3 regions of the Mesorhizobium sp. YR577 genome follow, and region 2 is predicted to be linked to each of the others. Evidence: predicted binding sites of a transcription regulator. Region 2 holds the regulator's gene; each other region holds the start of a gene.

Region 1 (7,403 bases), on a different contig from region 2:
ATCGTTGCGGTGGCCTTGGGAACACTGGTGCCGCGACCGCTGTTTCAATCCGGCGAGGCAGGGCAGGGGCCGCTCCGCCGCATCCTCGTGCTGACCAACCCGATCCACACCGACATCGCCGTTCCGATCGACGATGATTTGCTGGAACGCTTCGCCTTTTTGCGCGAGGCGGGTCTGCCCGTCGATCTGTCTGAAGCGCGCTATCTCATCTTCGGCTGGGGCAGCCGGGCTTTCTACATCGGCACGCCGGCCTGGTCGGAGCTTCGCGCCGGGCCGGTGTTCCGCGCGCTGACGCTCGACAATTCGGCCATGCATGTCGAAGTCGCCGGCGACATTCCGGAACCAAACCCGGCCGTTGCCGCCTATGAAATCGGTGAAGCTGGTTTCCAGCGCCTGCTGGCTTTTATTGAGCAGGGCTTTCGGCAGGGAGCGAACGGCCCCGAACTGATCGAAGGGGCGGCCTATGGCGACTACGACGCCTTCTTTGAAGCCAATGGCTATTTCAACGCTGTGGTGGGCTGCAACACCTGGACGGCGGGAGCATTGCGGGCGGGCGGCTTGCAGACGGGTTGGTGGAACCCACTGCCGGTCACGCTTGGTTACTCGCTTCGGCTGCACAATTGAGAGCTATCGACCGGACGGTTTCCAGCCATAGAGCCAGTCCATGTCGGCGGCGAGCTTTTCGGGCGGGCGCGTCTTCAGAACCAGATTGCGGGCCAGCGCGACCGGCCCTCTCGCATGCCAGGCGAAATGGTTGAAAGCGCCGCGGCGGGCGACCTTTTCGATCCGCGGGCGGCGCGATGCTTCCCAGGCGGCGAGGGCGCTCGACCAATCTTCCGGTGTGGCGGCCACGTATGCGGCAAGGGTTTCGGCGTCTTCGATGGCCATCGCCGCCCCTTGCGCCGCAAAAGGCGTCATCGCGTGCGCTGCGTCGCCGATGAGGGCGAGACCGGGAGCGATCCATGGCGCATTCGGGTCGACGGTGTGGATTGGCCATGCTGTCCATGGGCCGGCGTTTTCGGCCAATTGCGCAAGCGCTGGCGCTGTGTTGCGCATCGCCTGTTTCAGGATGGAAATGTCGGCCTTGCCCGACCATCCCTCAGCAATGCCTTTTCCCGGCGTGAAGGCGACGAGATTGAACGCGGCCCCGCTGCGTACCGGATAGGCGATGAGGTGAAAGCCCGAATGCAGGAAGGCCATCACCGAATCCGTCGAACCGATTTCGGCAAAGGCACGGCCTTGCGGGCTTTGGCTGTCGATCATCGTGCGCCAGGCGAGTTCGCCGGTAAAACGGCTCTTTGCATTCGCCCCACCGCGCAGCGCCGACCAGACGCCATCCGCGCCAACGACGAGGCGGGCGTCTGCCGGCTCGCTTTTTCCGGACTGATCGACTGAGACGGAAGCACCACCGTCACCCACAGTCACGCTGCGGACGGTAGCGCCTTTGACAAGCTGTATCGCCGGCTGCCGGGATATGGCTTCCAGCAATGCGCCTTGCAGATCGGCGCGATGCGCAACGACATAGGGGGCACCCCAGCGTTTCTGAGCCATTGCGCCAAGCGGTACGCGGGCGAGTTCTCTCAGGGTTTTGGCGTCGCGCAGGATGACTGCTTCAGGCTGCACCGCCTTGGGAAGCAAAAATTGCAGCACACCGAGATCATCGAGGATGCGGGTGGCGTTGGGCGAAAGCTGGATGCCCGCGCCGGCTTCCTCGAGCTTTTCCGAGCGCTCGAAGATTTCCACGGCAAAGCCGCGGCTGGCAAAGGCGAGAGCCGCCGTCAGCCCGGCAATGCCGGCGCCCGCGATGACGATCTTTCCGGGGTGAGAAATATCCACCGGATCAATCGCCGCAAGCAGCGCCGGTCAGGCGGCGCGAACGACGTAGAGGCAGTTTTCCGGACGCGTCTCGCTGGCCTTCAGCGTGCCGTTGAACCGGTACAGCGTCGAGCAATAGGGGCAGACCTTTTCCGAGTCGGCGCCCATGTCGAGAAAGACATGCGGATGGTCGAAGGGCGGGTTTGCGCCCACGCACATGAATTCCTTCACGCCGATTTCAATCACGGCATGACCTGCATCGTTCTGGAAGTGGGGAATGGAACCGCCAGCCATGGCTTTCTCCTGTCGATTACATCTCGCTCTTAGCAAGCGTTTGAAGCATAGCCAACCTCTTTGCAAGCCATGTGAAATCAAACTGTCGCAAAACCCTGTCAGGAGATAAGCTGAGCCGAATAAGCGGCTGTGGTCGCATAAAGGATAAAGAGGGACATGAACGAGCTAAGACCGGTCCAGGCCGAATTCACCACCGTCAGCACCGCCGACGGCGATGCGTCCGCAGGCAATCCGGACCGTTTCGTCAATCGTGAGTTCTCATGGCTCCAGTTCAACCGCCGCGTTCTTGAGGAATCGCAGAACCCGAACCATCCGCTGCTGGAGCGCGTTCGCTTCCTGTCGATATCGGCCGCCAATCTCGACGAATTCTTCATGGTGCGCGTTGCCGGCCTTGCCGGGCAGATACGCGAAAACATCTCCATCAAAAGCCCCGACGGGCGCACGCCCGAGCAGCAGCTCGAACAGCTTCTTGTCGAGGTCGGCCGTCTGCAGGAAGACCAGCAGACGAGCCTTTCCGGCCTGATCGGTTTGCTCAAGAAGGAAGGTATCGAGAGCATCACCGGTGATGCGCTGACCAAGGATGAGAAGACCTGGCTCGAAAACCACTTTCAGGAGCAGGTTTTCCCCGTCCTGACGCCGCTATCCATCGACCCGGCGCATCCATTCCCATTTATTCCCAATCTGGGCTTCTCGATTGCGCTGCAATTGCGTCACCGCAAGAACGGCGAGGAAATGACGGCGCTGCTGCGCCTGCCGACCGCGCTGAGGCGGTATATCCGTCTGCCGGATCGCAAGAACTGCGTGCGCTTTATCCCGATCGAAGAGACGGTGAACATCTTCATCGGCAAGCTTTTCCCCGGTTACGAAGTCAAAGGCTCCGGCACGTTCCGGATCATCCGAGACAGCGATATCGAGGTCGAGGAAGAGGCCGAAGATCTGGTGCGGCTGTTCGAGACGGCGCTGAAGCGCCGGCGTCGCGGTTCGGTGATCCGCATCGAGTTCGACGGTCAGATGCCGGATGAATTGCGGGAATTCGTTGCCACGGAACTTGGCGTATCCTCCTCGCGCATCAGCGTGCTGACCGGGCCGTTGGCGCTGAACCAGATTTCCGAACTTGTCGCCGTGCCGCGCGACGACCTGAAATTCACGCCCTACAATCCGCGCTTTCCCGAGCGCGTCCGCGACCATCGCGGCGATTGCTTCGCCGCCATCCGCGAAAAGGATTTCATCGTCCACCACCCTTACGAATCCTTCGACGTGGTGGTGCAGTTCCTGCGCCAGGCTGCTGCCGATCCCGATGTCGTGGCGATCAAGCAGACGCTCTACCGCACCTCGAACGACAGCCCGATCGTGCGCGCGCTGGTCGATGCGGCGGAGGCCGGCAAGTCGGTCACGGCGCTGGTCGAGTTGAAGGCGCGCTTCGACGAGGAGGCCAATATCCGCTGGGCGCGCGATCTGGAGCGTGCCGGCGTGCAGGTCGTGTTCGGCTTCATCGAGCTGAAAACGCACGCCAAGATGTCGCTGGTGGTGCGCCGTGAGGACAACCGCCTGCGCAATTATGTCCATCTCGGCACCGGCAATTATCATCCGATCACCGCCCGCATCTACACCGATCTGTCCTTCTTCACGACCGATTCGCACATCGCCCACGATGTCGCGCAGCTTTTCAACTTCATTACCGGTTATGCCGAACCGGCCGACGAGATGCATCTGGCGATGTCGCCGCTGACGCTGCGCAGCCGGATTCTGAAACACATTTCCGATGAGGTTTCTCACGCCCTGGAAGGCCGGCCGGCGCAGATCTGGCTGAAGATGAATTCGCTGGTCGATCCGATGATCATCGATGCGCTCTACGACGCCAGCAGGGCGGGGGTGGAGATCGACCTGGTCGTGCGCGGCATATGCTGCCTAAGGCCGCAGGTTCCGGGACTTTCTGAAAACATCCGGGTGAAATCGATCATCGGCCGCTTCCTCGAACACAGCCGGATTTATTGCTTCGGCAACGGCCATGGCCTGCCTTCGGACGACGCCATCGTCTACATCAGTTCGGCCGATTTGATGCCGCGCAACCTCGACCGCCGCGTCGAAACCATGGTTCCGATCACCAATCCAACTGTGCATGAACAGGTGCTTGGCCAGATCATGCTCGGAAACATCATGGACAACCAGCAAAGTTTCGAAGTATTGGCTGACGGTACCTCGCGGCGCATAGTGCTGGACGAGGGGGAAGAGCCGTTCAACGCGCAGGAATATTTCATGACGAATCCGAGCCTGTCTGGGCGGGGAGATGCACTGAAATCGCATGCGCCCAAGCGCATCGCGCAGTTCAAGCGGCGCAAGAAGTCCAGCGCAACCGGTAGCTGATGATTGCACAATCCCAGGGTCGGCTTCAGGATCGCCGACCGATTTCCATCATCGACATTGGGTCGAACTCGATCCGTCTTGTCGTGTATGAAGGCATATCCCGTTCTCCGACGGTTCTGTTCAACGAAAAGATGCTGGCCGGCCTTGGTCGCGGCATCGTTTCGACGGGCAAGCTCGATCCGGAGGGCGTAACCCGCGCCGTGGAGGAGTTCCGGCGGTTTCGCGCCCTGTCCGATCAGGCAGGCGCGGAGGAGTTGCACGTGATCGCCACGGCTGCGGCGCGTGAGGCCGAGAACGGACCGGACTTCATTCACCGGGCGCAACAGATTCTCGGCACCGAAATACGGGTGCTCACCGGGCGCGAGGAAGCACATTACTCGGCGCTGGGGGTTATTTCAGGCTTCCATCCCGCAAACGGCATCGCCGGCGACCTTGGCGGCGGCAGCCTGGAACTGGTCGGCGTCGATGGCGAAAAGATCGGTCAGGGCATAACGCTGCCACTCGGTGGCCTGCGTCTGCAGGATATGTCGAAGAATTCGCCGGTGGCCGCAGCCAAGATCGCGCGGGACGAACTTGCGCGTGCCAAGCTTCTGAAAGCCGGGCAGGGCCAGGTTTTCTATGCCGTGGGCGGCACGTGGCGAAATCTCGCCCGCCTCCACATGAACACGATCAACTATCCGCTCAACGTGATGCACCATTACGAGATGGGCATCGAAAGCTCGCTACCGTTCCTGCGGCAGGTCGCCAAGGGCGACATCGACAAGATGAAGGGCATCGAGGGTATTTCGAAGAACCGTCGCGCACTGCTGCCCTATGGCGCGGCGGTGCTGCTCGAGATCATCGCGGCGATGAAGCCGTCGAAGATCGTGGTATCTGCGCTCGGCGTGCGGGAAGGTTTCCTCTATTCGTTGCTGTCGCGTAGCGAACAGCGCACGGACCCGCTCATTTCGGCCTCCGAGGAACTGGCGCGGCTACGCGCACGGTCGGTCATGCATGCGCATGAGCTGGTGCAATGGACCGGCCAGTCCTTCGCGGCCTTTGGCATCGACGAGACCGAGGACGAGGTGCGTTATCGCCATGCCGCCTGCCTTCTCGCCGATATCGGCTGGCGAGCGCATCCCGAATATCGCGGCAAGCAGTCGCTGAACATCATTGCGCATGCCTCCTTCATCGGCGTCGACCATCCCGGCCGCGTGTTCCTGGCGCTGGCCAATCTTTACCGGCATGAAGGCATCTTCAACGATGGAGCGGCAGCCGAACTGCTTGCGCTGGTGCCGCCGCGCTACATCGAGCGTGCGAGGCTGCTCGGCGCGATGCTGCGCGTCGTCTATCTGTTCTCGGCTTCCATGCCGGGCGTGATCCCGCAGCTTCGATGGGAAAATCGCGACAATGGCGCGCTGGCGCTGGTCATTCCGAAGTCGCATGCCGGCCTGACCGGCGAACGGCCGGCCGGGCGTCTGGCGCAGCTTGCCCGGCTTACGGGACGCAGGCTGGAACTGATGATCGAGGGCGAGCAGCCCTTCGTTCCGGTGAAGTAGCCCGGGGCAATTCCAGGAAAAGTGTGCAGCGGTTTTCCGTCCGGAATTGCGTCAAAACAAAACGCTTTTCAGCCGCGTTTGGCATCGATCGAAAATGCGCCGGCGCCTGCAACCGAGAGCGCCAGAAAGCCGCCGGCTATGGCGATATCCTTCATCAGCGCCTGCGAATGCATGAAGGCGAGCGCCGGATCGCCGCCACCCTGGCCGTAATGGCCGATTATGCCGGCAGCCGCTGAAAAGGCTGCAAGCAGCAGTGATACCGGGCGGGTCTGGAAGCCGACGAGGATCAGCAGGCCGGCGATGAGCTCGAAAAGCCCGACACCCCAGGCAACGAGGGTGGGCAGGGGAAAGCCAAGCCCGCCGAAATAGCTGGCCGTGCCTGCGATGTTAGCGAGTGCGCCATAGCCGCCCGGGATAAACAGGGCAGCAAGCAAAAGCCTGGCGATTAGCAATACGATATTGGTCGGCATGGGCCTGTCCGCGTCGATTGCCAAGAATGCGCTCAGACGCGAAAAATGTCACCCAATGATGCCGCGAAAGAAAAAGGCCCGGATCGCTCCGGGCCTTTGGCAGTTCAGGAAGCCGGTTTAGCGGCCACGTCCGTCGATCGAATAAGCGCCGGCACCGATGACGGCGAGGAAAAGAAAGCCGCCGACGAGGCCGAGGTTCTTCTGCAGCATCAGCGCGTTGCCGGCCTGCGAGAAGTCGAGATGGGCAACGGCAGTTGCGCCCAGCGTGAAGACGGCGAGCAGGATCGCGGCGATACGGGTCTTGAAGCCGACCAGAACGGCGAGGCCGCCGAAGAATTCGACGAGACCGACGACGACGGCAGTAACCGTCGGCATCGGCAGGCCGAGGCTTTCGAAGAAGCCGGCAGTGCCGCCGATCGCAGTCAACTTGCCGAAGCCGGCGAGGATGAACAGGATGGATATCAGCACACGCCCAACCAGAATGGCGGCCGAGGCGTTAGCAGCAATGCCGGAGTCGGCAGCGGAAGAGTTGGTGGACATGGGAGTCTCCATAAGGGTTTATGCCCTTAAGATAGACGATCCCGGCTGTTCACCAAAGCCTCGAATTTGTCGACACATCGTTCACGATAGGAAAGATTTTGCGCTCTATCCCGGCCGCGTCATGTCTTCCGGCCGCACCAGGCGGTCGAAGTCGGCATCGCTGACATAACCGCCGCCGACGGCTTCCTCGCGCAGCGTGGTGCCGTTCTTGTGCGCGGTCTTGGCGATCTTGGCGGCGTTGTCGTAGCCGATCGTCGGGGCAAGTGCCGTCACCAGCATCAGCGACCGGTCGAGTGCCGCCTTGATGTTCTCCTCGCGCGCTTCGATGCCGACGACGCAGTTGTCGGTAAACGAGATCGCCGCATCGGCCATGAGCTGGACG
Region 2 (7,403 bases):
CGCCGACAAGCTGAAGGTCGCGACCGTCGAGGGCATCGTTCCTTCGACCGAGACCATCGCCAAGGGCGAATATCCGGTGTCGCGTCCGCTGTACTTCTACGTCAAGAAGGCTCACCTCGGCGTCGTTCCGGGTCTCAAGGAATATGTCGACTTCTTCCTCGACGACCAGATGGTCGGCCCGGAAAGCCCGCTTGCCGATTACGGCCTGGTTTCGGCTCCGGAAGGCGAGCGCAAGGAACAGCGCGAAGCCTTCGACGCCGGCAAGACCATGTAATCAGACGACATTTCGGGGCGCGGGATTATCCTGCGCCCCGAAACGCCTGCCATCCCGGAGTAGTCCATGTCCTTGATGCTCGTCTTCGCGCTCGTATTCGTCATAGGCGCCGTCGCCTTTTTCATCGGACGACAGCGTGCCGCCGCCCACGACAATGGCAAGGTCAAGCCGCACTCCCGTGCTCACTATCATGGTTGGTGGGCCTTCCTGCTCGCCACGCTGCCCGCACTTCTCCTGCTGGCCATCTGGAGCATCGGCTCCAGCGTCTATCTCAACAGCCATATCAATGGGCAGTTGCCGGCACAGACCGCCGAAAGCGCTGTTGCCAGCCGCACATTGGCTGCCAGCCTGACCAAGAGCCTCGCCAACGGCCTGCGCAAGCTTGAGCCGGAAGTGGCCAACAATTTGCCGGCTACCTTCGCCGAACTGCAGCCCATGCTTGCAGCGCGCGGCGTGGCGCTGGCGCCGGACACCCAGGACTACATGATACCGATCGCGGTGGATGCCAACCGCACGCAGGACACGATGCAGCTGATCGGCGGCGTCCTGGTTCTCGCACTTGCCGTCGCTGGTGCCGTCTTCGGCCTGTCGCAGATCAAAGTCAGGGCGCGTGCGCGCAACAATGTCGAAAGGCTCATTCTCTGGGGCCTGCTCGGCGCCTCGACCATCGCCATCCTGACGACGGTCGGCATCGTGCTTTCGATGCTGTTCCAGTCGATCAACTTCTTCGAGCGCGTGCCTTTCTTCAGCTTCTTCTTCGGCACCGTCTGGGACCCGCGCTTTGCTGCCGCCGGCGCTGGCGAGTCGGCTGGTCAGTTCGGCCTTATCCCGCTTCTTGCCGGTACGCTCTATATCGCGCTGGTCGCCATGCTGGTTGCCGTTCCGGTTGGCCTGATGTCGGCGGTCTACATGGCCGAATATGCTTCGCCGAAGGTGCGCGCCGTGGTCAAGCCGGCGCTGGAACTGCTCGCCGGCATCCCGACCATCGTCTACGGCATATTCGCACTGGTGACGCTCGGGCCCTTCCTGCGCGACCTCAGTGCAGCCCTTGCCGGCGGCACCTCCTTCATCCAGGCGCAGAGCATCCTGACAGCTGGCCTCGTCATGGGCGTCATGCTCATCCCGGTCGTATCGTCGCTGTCGGATGACATCATCACCGCGGTGCCGCGCGCTATGCGTGACGGTTCGCTCGGCCTCGGTGCTACGCGCTCGGAGACAATCCGCAAGGTCATCCTGCCTGCCGCGCTGCCGGGCATCGTCGGCGCCATTCTGCTCACTGCCTCGCGCGCCATCGGCGAAACGATGATCGTGGTGCTTGCCGCAGGCGTGGCCGCAAACCTGACGCTCAATCCGTTCGAGGCGATGACCACCATCACCGTCAAAATCGTCAATCAGCTCACCGGCGACCTTGAGTTCAACTCGCCGCAGACGCTGGTCGCCTTCGCGCTGGGTATCACGCTCTTCTTCCTGACGCTGATCATGAACATCTTCGCCCTCTACATCGTGCGCAAGTACCGGGAACAGTACGAATGACCGACATTTCCATGGACACAGTGGCTGGTGCCGTCCCCCGTCCGCGCCGCGATATCGGGCTGAAGCGCCGCTACGCCGCCGAACGCCGCTTTCGCATCTACGGCATGCTGGCGATCTCGGTCGGCCTCGTCTTCCTCGCGATCATGCTGTTTTCGATCGTCTCCAAGGGCTACACGGCGTTCTGGCAGACGACGGTGTCCCTGCCAATCAATTTCGACGAGAAGATCCTCGATCCGGACAACAAGCGCGCCACCGATCCGAGCGTGCTGATCTCCGCCAATTACCCCAAGCTGGCCGAGAATGCGCTGGTCGCAAAGCTCGGCATCAACCCGGACGACAAGGTGACGATCCGCAAGCTCAAGGGCTTCCTGTCGGACGGCGCGCGCACGCAACTGCGTGACGTGGTTGCCGCCGATCCCTCGGTCATCGGCACGACGCGCAATGTCGACATTCTCGCCGCCGCCAATCTCGACTCCGCCTTCAAGGGTCAGATCGATCTCAATGTCGATGAGGCGCGGCGCAAGGTTTCCGACCAGCAGGTCATCTGGATGAAGCAGCTGACGGCCGACGGTTCGATGGCCGAGCATTTCAACAAGGGCCTGTTCACCTTCGGCGCGTCCAGCCGTCCTGAAACCTCGGGCATGGGCGTGGCGATCATCGGCTCCTTCTACATGATGGTGATCGTGCTGCTGCTCGCCCTTCCCATCGGCGTTGCCGCCTCGATCTATCTTGAGGAATTCGCCAAGAAGAGCCGCCTGACCGACCTGATCGAGGTCAACATCAACAATCTGGCCGCGGTGCCGTCGATCGTCTTCGGCCTGCTCGGTCTGTCGGTGTTCATCAACTTCCTCGGCCTGCCGCGTTCGGCGGCCTTTGTCGGCGGCCTCGTGCTGACGCTGATGACCCTGCCGACGATCATCATCGCGACGCGCGCCGCCCTTGCCGCAGTGCCGCCGTCGATCCGTTCGGCAGCGTTGGGTCTCGGCGCATCCAAGATGCAGATGGTGTTCCAGCACATCCTGCCGCTGGCAGCCCCCGGCATCCTGACCGGCACCATCATCGGCCTGGCGCGTGCGCTGGGCGAGACGGCGCCGCTGCTCTTGATCGGCATGGTCGCCTTCGTCGCCAATTATCCGACGACGCCTTTCGAGCCGGCGACGGCCTTGCCGGTGCAGATCTACATGTGGGCCAACGAGGCCGAGCGCGCTTTCGTCGAGCGCATGTCGGGCGCCATCATCATCCTGCTCATCTTCCTGATGGCGATGAACATCACCGCGATCGTGCTGCGCCGCCGCTTCGAACGGCGCTGGTAGAAAAGGACCATGTTATGAACATCATGACCGAGAAAGCACTCGAAAGCGCAGTGAGCGATAAAATGAGCGGCACACCCAACGAAATCATCAAGATGCGCGGCAACAAGGTCGGCGTGTTCTACGGCGAAAAGCAGGCGCTGTTCGATGTCGACCTCGACGTGCGCGAGAACCAGGTGACGGCGCTGATCGGCCCTTCGGGCTGCGGCAAGTCGACCTTCCTGCGCTGCCTCAACCGCATGAACGACACCATCGACAGCGCGCGGGTGACCGGCAAGATCACGCTCGACAATGAAGACATCTACGACAAGAACATCGACGTGGTCGAACTGCGCGCCCGCGTCGGCATGGTCTTCCAGAAGCCGAACCCGTTCCCGAAGTCGATCTACGAGAACGTCGCCTACGGACCGCGCATCCACGGCCTGGCCAAGAAGAAGTCGGAACTCGACCATGTCGTCGAGACCAGCCTGAAGAAGGCCGGCCTGTTCAATGAGGTCAAGGACCGCCTGCTCGAGCCGGGCACCGGCCTTTCCGGCGGCCAGCAGCAGCGCCTGTGCATCGCGCGCGCCATCGCGGTGTCGCCCGAAGTGATCCTGATGGACGAGCCGTGCTCGGCGCTCGATCCGATCGCGACTGCAAGGGTCGAGGAACTGATCGACGAACTGCGCCAGAACTACACGATCGTCATCGTCACCCACTCGATGCAGCAGGCGGCGCGCGTTTCGCAGCGCACGGCGATGTTCCATCTCGGCTATCTCGTCGAAGAAGGTGCGACCGACAAGATGTTCACCAACCCCGACGACAAGCGAACCCAGGACTACATCACCGGCCGCTTCGGCTGACGCGAACACGACGCGGATTGCAAGGACAGCATCATGGGCGAACATACCGTCACCTCTTTCGATGAAGATCTGGGACATATCGACCGTCTCATCCGGGATATGGGCGACCTGGCCGGCTCGATGGTCAGCGCTTCGATCCAGGCGCTGGTCCAGTCGGACAATGCGCTCGGCCAGCGCGTCGTTTCGGACGACGCCATCATGGACGCGCGCCAGCGCGAGCTCGACGAGCGCGCGATCACGCTGATCGCCAAGCGCCAGCCGATGGCGCAGGACCTGCGTGCCGTGGTCGGCGCCATCCGCATGGCCGGCGATCTGGAACGGATCGGCGACCTTGCCAAGAACATCGCCAAGCGCGTCAGCGCTGTCGGCCAGAGCGCCACGCCGCGCGACCTTGCCCATTCGATCGAGGCGATGTCGGGCATGGTGCTGGATCAGGTTCGGGAGGTGGTCGACCACTATGTGTCGCGCCGGCCTGAAGAGTTGCAGGCGTTGCGCGCCGCCGATGAGAAGATCGACGTCAAATACACCGCCGTGTTCCGCGAGCTCCTGACCTACATGATGGAAGACCCGCGCAACATAACCGCTTGCACACATCTCCTGTTCTGCGCCAAGAATCTGGAGCGTATCGGCGACCATGTCACCAACATTGCCGAAAACGCCTATTATGTGATGACCGGCAAGCAGCTTCCGCTCAATCGGCCGAAGCAGGATGAAACTTCGATGACTGCACCGGCCGCCTGAGGCGTGCTGGCCACGAAGCTCTAAAAGGGTAAGCTTGTTCCACCGGCGGTGCGAAACCCGCCGGACACCATGCGAAAGGCGAGGGGGCTCGAACCGGATCGCGTTAACAGGACGGCAAATTGATGATCGCACCCAAAGTCATGGTGGTCGAAGACGAAGAGCCGCTGGGCGTGCTGCTTCGCTACAATCTCGAATCGGAAGGCTATCAGGTCGAGATCGTGCCGCGCGGCGACGAAGCCGAGATCCGGCTTCAGGAAAACGTACCCGATCTTCTGGTGCTGGACTGGATGCTGCCGGCGGTTTCCGGCATCGAGCTTTGCCGACGGCTGAGAATGCGCCCCGAAACCGAGCGCCTGCCGATCATCATGCTGACGGCGCGTGGCGAGGAAAGCGACCGCGTGCGCGGGCTTTCCACCGGGGCTGACGACTATCTGGTCAAGCCGTTCTCGACGCCGGAATTCATGGCGCGGGTGCGCGCACTGCTGCGCCGCGCCAAGCCGGAAGTGCTGTCCAGCGTGCTCAAGGTCGGCGATATCGTGCTCGACCGCGAAGCCCACCGCGTCTATCGCAAGAAGAGCGAGATCAAGCTTGGGCCGACGGAATTCCGCCTGCTCGAATTCATGATGCGCCATCCCGGCCGAGTCTTCTCGCGCAGCCAACTCCTCGACAATGTCTGGGGCGAGACGATCTATATCGACGAGCGCACGGTGGACGTGCATGTCGGCCGGCTGCGCAAGGCCGTCAACACGGGCCGCATGCCCGATGTCATCCGCACCATTCGCGGCTCGGGCTACGCCATCCGCGAGGACTGAGCCGTTGCCTGGCGCTTCTCAGGCAACCTTGTGGCCGACTGTTGCCGGGCTTGCGCCCGGCGCAAAAATCTCCTGATCGACAAAGGTCAGCGCCTGCATGGTGCTGCCCTCGCGGATGAGCGGAAGCTCGTTCGGCTCTGTATCGAAGGAAATCGCCTTGTTGTGCTGGCCGCCGGCGGTCTTGTCGATCGCTTCGCGCAGCGCCGGCTCGATCAGATCGAAAGCGGTCGCGCCGATGCCGACGACAGCCACCGGAGCGGGATCGATCAGCGCGAACAGGCTTCCCAGGCCGAAGCCGATCGCTTCGCCGGCCTTGCGGAACGCTTCGCGCTCGGGGCCGGGCCCTGCACGCGCCACATCTGCCAGCATGCGCATGTCGCCATCGCTGATGTCGGCGAGCGGTGCGTCGTCTTCGCTTGCCTGTTTTGCCTTGCGCCATATTGCGTAGTTGCCGGCATAGGCTTCGACGCAGCCGCGGCGGCCGCAGCGGCAGAGCGCGCCATCGGGCCGGTGGATCATATGGCCGAACTCGCCGCCGGAGGATTGCGTGCCGGTGAAGAGTTCGCCCTTCAGCACCATGCCCATGCCGATGCCGTGCGAAAGCAGCACGGCGATGAAGTCGTTGTGGTAGCGCTCGGGCTTGCGCCATCTCAGCGCCACCGCGATCATGTTGCAGTCGTTCTCGACGGTCACGGGAATGCCGGTTGCTTCCTCGATGATGTCGGCGAACGCAATGTGGGTATGCGCCGTAATCGGCGTCCACAGCATGGCTCGGGAGGTGGAATCGGTGATGCCCTGTACTGCCATGCCGATGCGCATCACGCGCCGGCCGGCCGATCTACGCAGCGCGATCTGCCGGCGCACCATGGCCACGCATTCGCCGATCAAGCCGTCGCGGGACATGGTCAGCGTTTCAAGCTTGCGCTCTTCCTCGGACACGACCTTGCCGGAATAGTCGACGATCGCGACCGAAAGGAAGTTCAGGGAAAGGACGACGGTGACGATTTCGGCGGCATCGGGGTTCAGTTCCAGCGCCACCTGTGGCCGCCCGCGCTTTTGTGACGACGCCTCGGGTCCCTTGGCCTCCAGCAGGATGCCCTCGGCGATGAGGTCCGACGAGATTGCAGAAATGGTCGAGTGGCTGAGGCCGGTCGAGCCGGCGATTTCGGTGCGCGACGGCTGTTGCGCCTGGCGCACGGCGGCAATGACCATGGCGCGGTTGCGCTTGCGCAGATCGTCGTGACGGATCGCGACCGACATGTTTTCGTATTCCTCCCGGGAGCCTGTTCATTCCGCCGAAGCGGAACGGCTCCTGCCTTGTTGTTGGACCGCGATCCCTCCTCGGACGAGGGTTCCTGGCCTTTGCAACCGTTGCGAACCATCCCTTCACCGGACAGGCCCGTCAACAGCGGCACAAGGATATTGACAGAACTCTGCGCATGCGTCATTCTTTTTTTCGAGGCTCGAAAAAAAGAGCTTCTGGGTGGGCCCGAGGGCCAAAGTATCGTTGCGCTGTCATGGCGCCAGGGAGGAAATCATGAAGAAGTTTGCAACCGCCATGCTGGCGGGTGTTGCGCTGTCCATGTCGCTGGGCGCTGTTGCGCATGCGAAGGACAAGATCGTCGGCGTGTCGTGGTCGAATTTCCAGGAAGAGCGCTGGAAGACCGACGAAGCCGCGATCAAGGCTGCTCTCGAAGCATCCGGCGACAAGTACATTTCCGCTGATGCGCAGTCGTCGGCTGCCAAGCAGCTCACCGACGTCGAAAGCCTGATCAGCCAGGGCGCCAACGCGCTCATCATCCTGGCACAGGATTCGAGCGCCATCGGACCGGCCGTCGAAAAGGCCGTTGCCGAAGGCATTCCGGTTGTCGGCTATGACCGCCTGATCGAA
Region 3 (7,403 bases), on a different contig from region 2:
TCGGCATCGCCGCGCCGCATGGCAAGTGCGGCGATGACCGTCGTATCCGTGCGGACCATGGTGCGCGCAGCTTCCTGGGTCACGCCGCGACGGCCGGTGAGCTCGATCAGCTGATCGACATAGTCGCGGTAGCGCGGATCGTCCTCGGGGTTGATCAGTTCGAAATCCGTGCCGGGGCGAATGCGCAAGCCGTAGCGCCGCAACCGGACATCGATGACATTCGGGCGGCCGATAAGGATCGGCTCGGCAATGCCTTCCTCAAGCACCACCTGTGCGGCGCGCAGCACGCGCTCGTCTTCGCCGTCGGCATAGATGACGCGCTTGGCCGTCGACATCTTCGCGGTGGAAAACACCGGCTTCATGACAAGGCCGGAGCGGAAGACGAAGCGGTTGAGCCGGTCGATATAGGCCGGAAAATCGGTAATGGGTCGCGTTGCAACCCCGGTGTCGCAGGCGGCCTTTGCAACCGCCGGTGCGATCCTCAGGATCAGGCGCGGATCGAACGGCGAGGGGATCAGAAAATCGGGTCCGAAGACCGGCGTCTCGCCGGAATATGCACGCGCCGCGACGTCTGACGGCTCCTCGCGGGCAAGGGCGGCGATGGCGCGGACGGCGGCCATCTTCATGTCTTCATTGATAGCGCTCGCGCCGCAGTCGAGTGCACCGCGAAAGATGTAAGGAAAGCACAGTACGTTGTTGACCTGATTGGGGAAATCCGACCGACCGGTGCAGATCATGGCGTCCGGCCGAGCCGCGCGAGCGACTTCCGGCATGATCTCCGGCGTGGGGTTGGCAAGTGCCAGGACAAGCGGCTTTTCCGCCATGTGCTTGAGCAGTTCAGGCTTCAGAACGCCTGCTGCAGAGAGGCCGAGGAATACGTCCGCGCCGCCGATGACATCCTCAAGCGTGCGCGCATTGGTGTCCTTCACATAAGGGTCTTTCCAGCGGTCCATCTCGTCCAGCCGCCCCTTGTAGGCGACGCCGAAACGGTCGGTGACCCAGATGTTTTCCACCTTGGCGCCAAGCGAAACCAGGAGGTTGAGGCAGGCAAGGGCGGCTGCTCCAGCACCCGACGTGACGATCTTGATGTCCTCGATCTTTTTGCCGGCGAATTCGAGACCGTTCAGCACCGCTGCCGCAACGATGATCGCGGTGCCGTGCTGGTCGTCGTGGAAGACCGGGATTTTCATCCTAGCCTTCAAACGCTCCTCCACCTCGAAGCACTCGGGAGCCTTGATGTCTTCGAGGTTGATGCCGCCGAAAGTCGGCTCAAGTGCCGAAATGGTCTCGACCATGCGGTCGATCTCAGGCGCGTCGATCTCGATGTCGAACACATCGATGCCGGCGAATTTCTTGAACAGGACGGCCTTGCCTTCCATCACCGGCTTGGAGGCGAGGGGACCTATATTGCCGAGGCCGAGCACGGCAGTGCCGTTCGAGACCACGCCGACCAGATTGGCGCGCGCGGTATAGTCCGCAGCCGTTGCGGGATCGTCCCTGATCGCGAGGCACGGTGCGGCCACGCCTGGCGAATAGGCCAGCGCCAGGTCGCGCTGATTGCCGAGGGGCTTGGTTGCCTGAATCTCCAGCTTTCCCGGCACCGGGTATTTATGGAAATACAGCGCCGCCTCTTCGAAATCGGAACGCGCCGCATCGTTGTTTTTCTCGTTGTCCATGGTTGCGGTCTAACCCCGTATTCGATCGTTTCGACTGTGTTTTATCATGCGATTCCGGTTTTTCGAGGCGGTCCGTGAACGAAAATAACTGGAATCGGGAAGTTCCCATGATTCCAGTCATTTGCCGTCAGAATCTCGCGAAATGAATCGGCCGGTGAATTCCCGCTAGAAGGCGCTCACATAGAGCCCGCCATCGACGGGTATGTTCTGGCCGGTGAGATAACCCGCGTGAACCGAGCAGAGAAACGCGCAGATCTGGCCGAACTCTTCCGGCGTGCCGAGGCGTTTGGCCGGAACGTCGGCGCTGATACGCGTCTTGCGCTCACGTGCTGCTTCGGGCGACTCGACGCTGCCTGGCTCGTGCGGGCCACGAAGCCGGTCTGTGTCGAGCTTGCCCGGAAGCATGTTGTTGATGGTCACGTTGCGGTCGGCAACCGTGCGGGCAACGCCAGCCAGGAACGATGTCAGGCCGGCACGCGCACCCGACGACAGATCAAGGCCGGGAATCGGCACATAGACCGACAGCGACGTGATGTTGACGATGCGGCCGAAGCCGCGCTCGGCCATGCCCCCGACTACGGACTGGATGAGCTCGATCGGCGTGATCATGTTGTTGACGACGCCGTCGAGCATTTTCTGCCGGTCGAGTTCCTTGAAATCGCGGAAGGGCGGCCCGCCATTGTTGTTGACCAGAATGTCGGGTGCGGGGGCTGCCGCCAGCAATTGCTTCTGAACCTCCGAGTCGGAAACGCTGCCCGGAACTTCGATAACCTTCACGCCAAAGCGGTCGCGAATCTCCTGCGCGGTTTTCGCCAGGATCGCCGCGTCGCGTCCGTTGACGACAAGATCGCAGCCGGCTTCCGCCAAGGCGATAGCGCAGCCGCGTCCCAACCCGCGACTTGATGCGCAGACGATCGCTGTCTTTCCCCGAATGCCGAGATCCATGATGCGCTTTCTCCGATTTGCAGGCGGCCAACCTATCGCGTCGGTGACGCAAACCGCAACCGTCATACGCCTGTTGCATGAATCGGGGCATAGGCTGCGCGACAGCAACGGAACAGAACCCATGTCCGGCGAAGCACCTCGCGCATTCCGCACCCTGTTCATTTCTGACGTCCATCTGGGCTCCAAGCCGGCCAAGGCGGAGTTCCTGATCGATTTCCTGCGCCATCACGAGGCGGAGACCATCTATCTCGTCGGCGACATCGTCGACGGCTGGCGGCTGCGCAGGTCTTGGCACTGGCCGCAGACCCACAATGATGTCGTCCAGAAACTGCTGCGCCAGGCGCGCAAGGGCACCAACATCATCTACATCGCCGGAAACCACGACGAGTTCCTGCGCATGTTCCAGGGCGTGCATTTTGGCGGCATCGTCGTTGCCGACCGCGCCATTCACGAGGCTGCCGACGGCAAGCGCTATCTCGTCATTCACGGCGACCAGTTTGACACGATCGTTCACAATGCCCGCTGGCTCGCCTATCTCGGCGACAAGGCCTACGACATGGCCATCATCGTCAACCGGGTCGTCTCGCGGGCGCGGCGTCTGTTCGGCATGCCGTACTGGTCGTTCTCGTCCTGGGCCAAGGTCAAGGTCAAGAAGGCGGTGAATTTCATCGGCGCCTTCCAAGATGTCCTGACCGAGGAGGCGCGCCGTTCGGATGTCGATGGCGTCATCTGTGGTCATATCCATCACGCGGTGATCGAGGATTTCGGCGACGTGCGGTACATCAACACCGGCGATTGGGTTGAAAGCTGCACGGCGGTGGTGGAGCATTTCGACGGTTCGATGGAAATCCTGTGGTGGCCGCAGGTTCAGGCAAAAGCTCCGGCCGCCGAAACAACTTTTGTGCCGACGGTAATCGAAGGCGGCGGCGTCAAGGCAGCCTGACGGGCAATCGACCATGTTTAGAGATCTGGCAGACGGGCGCCGCAAGCGCGCCGAAGGCTTGCCACTGCATGCCCCGGCGTCATCGACGACGCCGCAACCGGCAAGCAGGCGCGCCATGCGACTTGGCGTGCTCGGCAATCATCAGGGCCACCAGCCGGCAGTGCGGAACGCTGCAGCGCAGCCAATGGTTTTGCCGCGGAGCCATAAGCGCCTGGCGCAGGAAATGGCTGGACCAGGACGTTTCGCAGCCATCCTCACCGTGTTAAGTGAGCCAGCTACGCGGCTGAATCTTTTCGCATGAGTCGCGCTACCTGGACTGCGCGCCCTCAATGTCATTGCCGCCGCTCTCGCCTGAACAGCTCGTCAAGCCGCGTCATTTCGAACTGCGCATTTCGCTGATCTTTGCTGCTCTTTTCATTCCGCAGGGCGTGCATCTTCCTTATTTCCCGTTGTGGCTGGAGGCAAAAGGCTTCGACGCGGAGAAGATCGCCATCATCCTTGCCGCGCCAATGTTTCTGCGCGTCGTCACAACGCCGTTCATCTCTGCCATGGCCGACGAGGCGAAGGATCGCGCCAATGTGCTGATCGTGATGGTTGCGGCGGCGCTGCTGATCTCGGCGGGCTATTTTCTGCCACCCACCTATGTGACCGTGCTCGGCGTTTCGCTTGCGCTGGCGGTGGCATGGACGCCGCATGCGCCGCTTACCGATTCATTGGCGCTTTCAGGCGTCAGGCGTTTCGGTTCCACCTATGCCAATATGCGAATCTGGGGCTCGGCGGCCTTTCTCGGCGCCAATCTTGCCGGTGGAGCCATCCTGTCGTTTACGGGTGCTGAGGCGGTGCCGGTCATGATTTCCATCGGATTGGTTGGAATCCTGGCAGTATCGTTCATTGCTCCCCGTATCGGACGGCCACGGCGCGCATCCCCGCTCTCTGCCGTCGATATTCAGGAATCGGCGCCAAAGCTTCTCAACCGCTATTTCGTGTTCTTCGTGGCTGGAGCCGGCATCATCGTCGCGAGCCACGGCTTTCTCTACAGCTTCATCTCTATCTATTGGAAATCGATCGGCATCAACGACACGGTGATCGGCTTGCTGTGGGCCTCTGCGGTTGTGGCCGAAGTCGGCATGTTCATGATCTTCACGCGCATCTTCGGCAGGATGCGGCCGCCGACGCTGCTTCTGATGGCGGGGTTGGCCGCAATTGTCCGCTGGCTTGCCTTTCCGCTGATCTGGCCGCTGGGGCTTGGCGTCGGCGGCTTCTTCGCCGTCCAGTGGCTGCATGCCTTTTCTACGGCTCTCATCCTGATCGGCGTGCAAAAGCTGATTGCCGAAACCGTGGTGGAAGAACGCACCGGGGCCGCCCAGGGCATTGCCTTCTTCGCAAACGGCCTTTCGATGGCGACGGTGACGCTGGTTTCCGGACCGCTTTACGGACGCCTCGGCATTGGCGGCTTCTACGTTATGGCTGCGGTTGCGATGGTTGGACTGGTTTTCATAGCGCTTGCGGCAAAATCAGCCCCAGAGCGCCGCATCCGGCGGTGAGACCTCAGAACCCCGGTAAAGCAGTCCGGGCTCCCGGTCGCGCGCCAGAAGCAGGGGACCGTCAAGGTCGACGAAGTCTGCGCCCTGCGCCAGAAGCACCGCCGGCGCCATAGCCAGCGATGTTCCAACCATGCAGCCGACCATGATCGAAAAGCCCATATCCTTGGCGCGGTCGCGCAATGCAAGCGCGGCAGTCAGGCCGCCGGCCTTGTCCAGCTTTATGTTGATCGCGTCGTAGAAGCCGGCGAGTTTTTCGAGGTCGTCAACGCCATGCACGCTCTCATCGGCGCATAGCGGGACGAGGTGAGGAACATGGCGCAAAATGCCATCCTTGCCCACCGGCAACGGCTGTTCGATTAGCGCGATGCCGAGTTTGGCTGCAGCGGCAAGGTTTTCGCGGATATTCTCGTCCGTCCAGCCTTCATTGGCATCGAGGATGATTCGGCTGCTGGGTGCAGCCTCGGTTACCGCTCGAATGCGGGCAATGTCGTTGTCGCCGCCGATCTTGACCTTTAACAGCGGTCGGCCGGCATTCTCGCGCGCCTGCGCCGCCATGGCTTCGGGCGTTCCGAGAGACAAAGTGTAAGCGGTTTCGAGCGATGTCGGCGGGGTCTGGGAAAGGTTCCGCCAGACAGGGTTGCCCGACGTCTTGGCCTCCAGATCCCACAGTGCGCAATCCACCGCATTGCGGGCGGCCCCTGCCGGCATCGCATTGATAAGTGCCTTGCGACCCATGCCGGCCGCTATTGCGGGCGCGATTGCCTCAATAGCATCACGAACGCCTTCCATGGTCTCGCCGTAACGCTTGTAGGGAACGCATTCGCCCCGCCCAAGGAAATTGCCATCCGATATCGTGCAGACGATGACTTCCGCTTCGGTCTTTGAACCGCGCGAGATTGTGAAGGTGCCGGCGATCGGAAATCGCTCGGCATTGACCGAAAGGACACGCGCCATATTTTTCTTCTCCGCCAGTCGGTGCAGCACAGTCCGAGAAAGTGACAGACCCTGAATGACGGGATAAGACAGGCCGCAATGTTGTTCAATGGCGGCAAGGAAACGAGCGCGATAGAAGAGGCCGGTCCCCGCATCACGGAGACGGGGAAAGGCGACGCATTGTCCTACGCCTTGTCCGGAGCCTGGACAACGCGCACCGTCGCCTTGATAGACGCCGATGTGCGAAAGATCGAAGCCCGGAAGGGCGCGGGCGCAATGACGCTCGATCTTTCCGGCATCGAGAGGATCGATACGGCTGGCGCCTGGCTGGTCGACCGGCTGATAAGATCAGCTGAGGCGCACGGCACGAGCGCGAAGCTGGAAGGCGAGAGCGAAGTCGCGTCTATCCTGCTCGGGGCGATCCGCGAGGCCTCCGACAAGGCCGGTGACGATGCCGTAGCAACCCGCCCGAACTTTATCATCGCGATACTCGAAAACATCGGCCGCGGCGTCTACGCCATGCTGGACGATTTCTTGGCGGCGATGAGCATTCTCGGCTCGACGATCCGCGGCGCCCAGATGAAGCTCGGGCGCGGGCATGGCGTCAATCTGGCGGCGATCTTCAACCAGATCGATCGCATGGGCGTGGGCGCGATCCCCGTCGTGGTGCTGATGTCTGCCATTGTCGGCGCCATCGTCGCCCAGCAGGGTGCGTTCCAGCTTCGCTATTTCGGCGCCGACATCTTCGTCGTCGATCTCGTCGGTATCCTGGTTTTGCGCGAGTTGGGCGTGCTGATGACGGCGATCATGGTCGCTGGCCGCTCCGGCAGCGCGATTACCGCCGAAATCGGCTCCATGAAGATGCGCGAGGAAGTAGACGCGCTAAAGGTGATTGGCCTCAATCCGGTCGGCGTCCTCGTGTTTCCGCGCCTCGTCGCGCTCGTGATTGCCTTGCCATGCCTGACGATTGCCGCGAATTTCGCGGCACTCGGCGGTGCCATTCTCGTGTCGTGGCTCTATTCCGACATTTCACCGGCCGCGTTCGTCGACCGGCTGCGTCTCAGCATCGACCTCAGCACCATTTTTGCCGGGCTGATCAAGGCGCCGTTCATGGCGATGATCATCGGCATTCTCGCTTCGGTCGAAGGCCTGAAAGTCGGGGGTAGCGCCGAATCGCTCGGCCAGCACGTCACCGCGTCTGTGGTGAAATCCATCTTCATCGTTGTCATTCTGGACGGGATGTTCGCGATCTTCTTTGCGGCCATCGATTTTTAAGGGATGGCGATGACGCGCGAAAACTCGACCAGGGAGAGCGGGGACGCTGCGGCGCCGACCGACGATATCGTGCTGTCGGCGCGCGAC

The links. The regulator PhoB, encoded in region 2, activates phosphate uptake and scavenging genes when phosphate is short. The targets are predictions, from matches to a motif close to TGTCATNNANCTGTCAT.
Region 1: BM413_RS07985 (RNA degradosome polyphosphate kinase) is a predicted target of PhoB. The motif match lies at 2,182-2,198, and genes of this name have one in related genera.
Region 3: BM413_RS09485 (UDP-2,3-diacylglucosamine diphosphatase) is a predicted target of PhoB. The motif match lies at 2,682-2,698, and genes of this name have one in related genera.

The regions. Positions count from the first base shown of each region.
Region 1 is NZ_FPBI01000004.1:234,221-241,623, reverse strand. Features, by position in the region: gene BM413_RS08000 (TIGR02117 family protein) at 1-624, shown strand, start outside; gene BM413_RS07995 (FAD-dependent monooxygenase) at 628-1,836, opposite strand; gene BM413_RS07990 (zinc-finger domain-containing protein) at 1,864-2,109, opposite strand; gene BM413_RS07985 (RNA degradosome polyphosphate kinase) at 2,266-4,473, shown strand; gene ppx (exopolyphosphatase) at 4,473-6,011, shown strand; gene BM413_RS07975 (DoxX family protein) at 6,080-6,481, opposite strand; gene BM413_RS07970 (DoxX family protein) at 6,599-7,021, opposite strand; gene fumC (class II fumarate hydratase) at 7,127-7,403, opposite strand, start outside.
Region 2 is NZ_FPBI01000001.1:389,970-397,372, forward strand. Features, by position in the region: gene BM413_RS01990 (substrate-binding domain-containing protein) at 1-274, shown strand, start outside; gene pstC (phosphate ABC transporter permease subunit PstC) at 341-1,807, shown strand; gene pstA (phosphate ABC transporter permease PstA) at 1,804-3,120, shown strand; gene pstB (phosphate ABC transporter ATP-binding protein PstB) at 3,135-3,959, shown strand; gene phoU (phosphate signaling complex protein PhoU) at 3,993-4,700, shown strand; gene phoB (phosphate regulon transcriptional regulator PhoB) at 4,823-5,512, shown strand; gene BM413_RS02020 (ROK family protein) at 5,531-6,772, opposite strand; gene xylF (D-xylose ABC transporter substrate-binding protein) at 7,050-7,403, shown strand, end outside.
Region 3 is NZ_FPBI01000005.1:208,929-216,331, forward strand. Features, by position in the region: gene BM413_RS09475 (NADP-dependent malic enzyme) at 1-1,676, opposite strand, end outside; gene BM413_RS09480 (SDR family oxidoreductase) at 1,842-2,621, opposite strand; gene BM413_RS09485 (UDP-2,3-diacylglucosamine diphosphatase) at 2,743-3,564, shown strand; gene BM413_RS09490 (MFS transporter) at 3,894-5,108, shown strand; gene dgcA (N-acetyl-D-Glu racemase DgcA) at 5,079-6,062, opposite strand; gene BM413_RS09500 (ABC transporter permease) at 6,141-7,316, shown strand; gene BM413_RS09505 (ABC transporter ATP-binding protein) at 7,320-7,403, shown strand, end outside.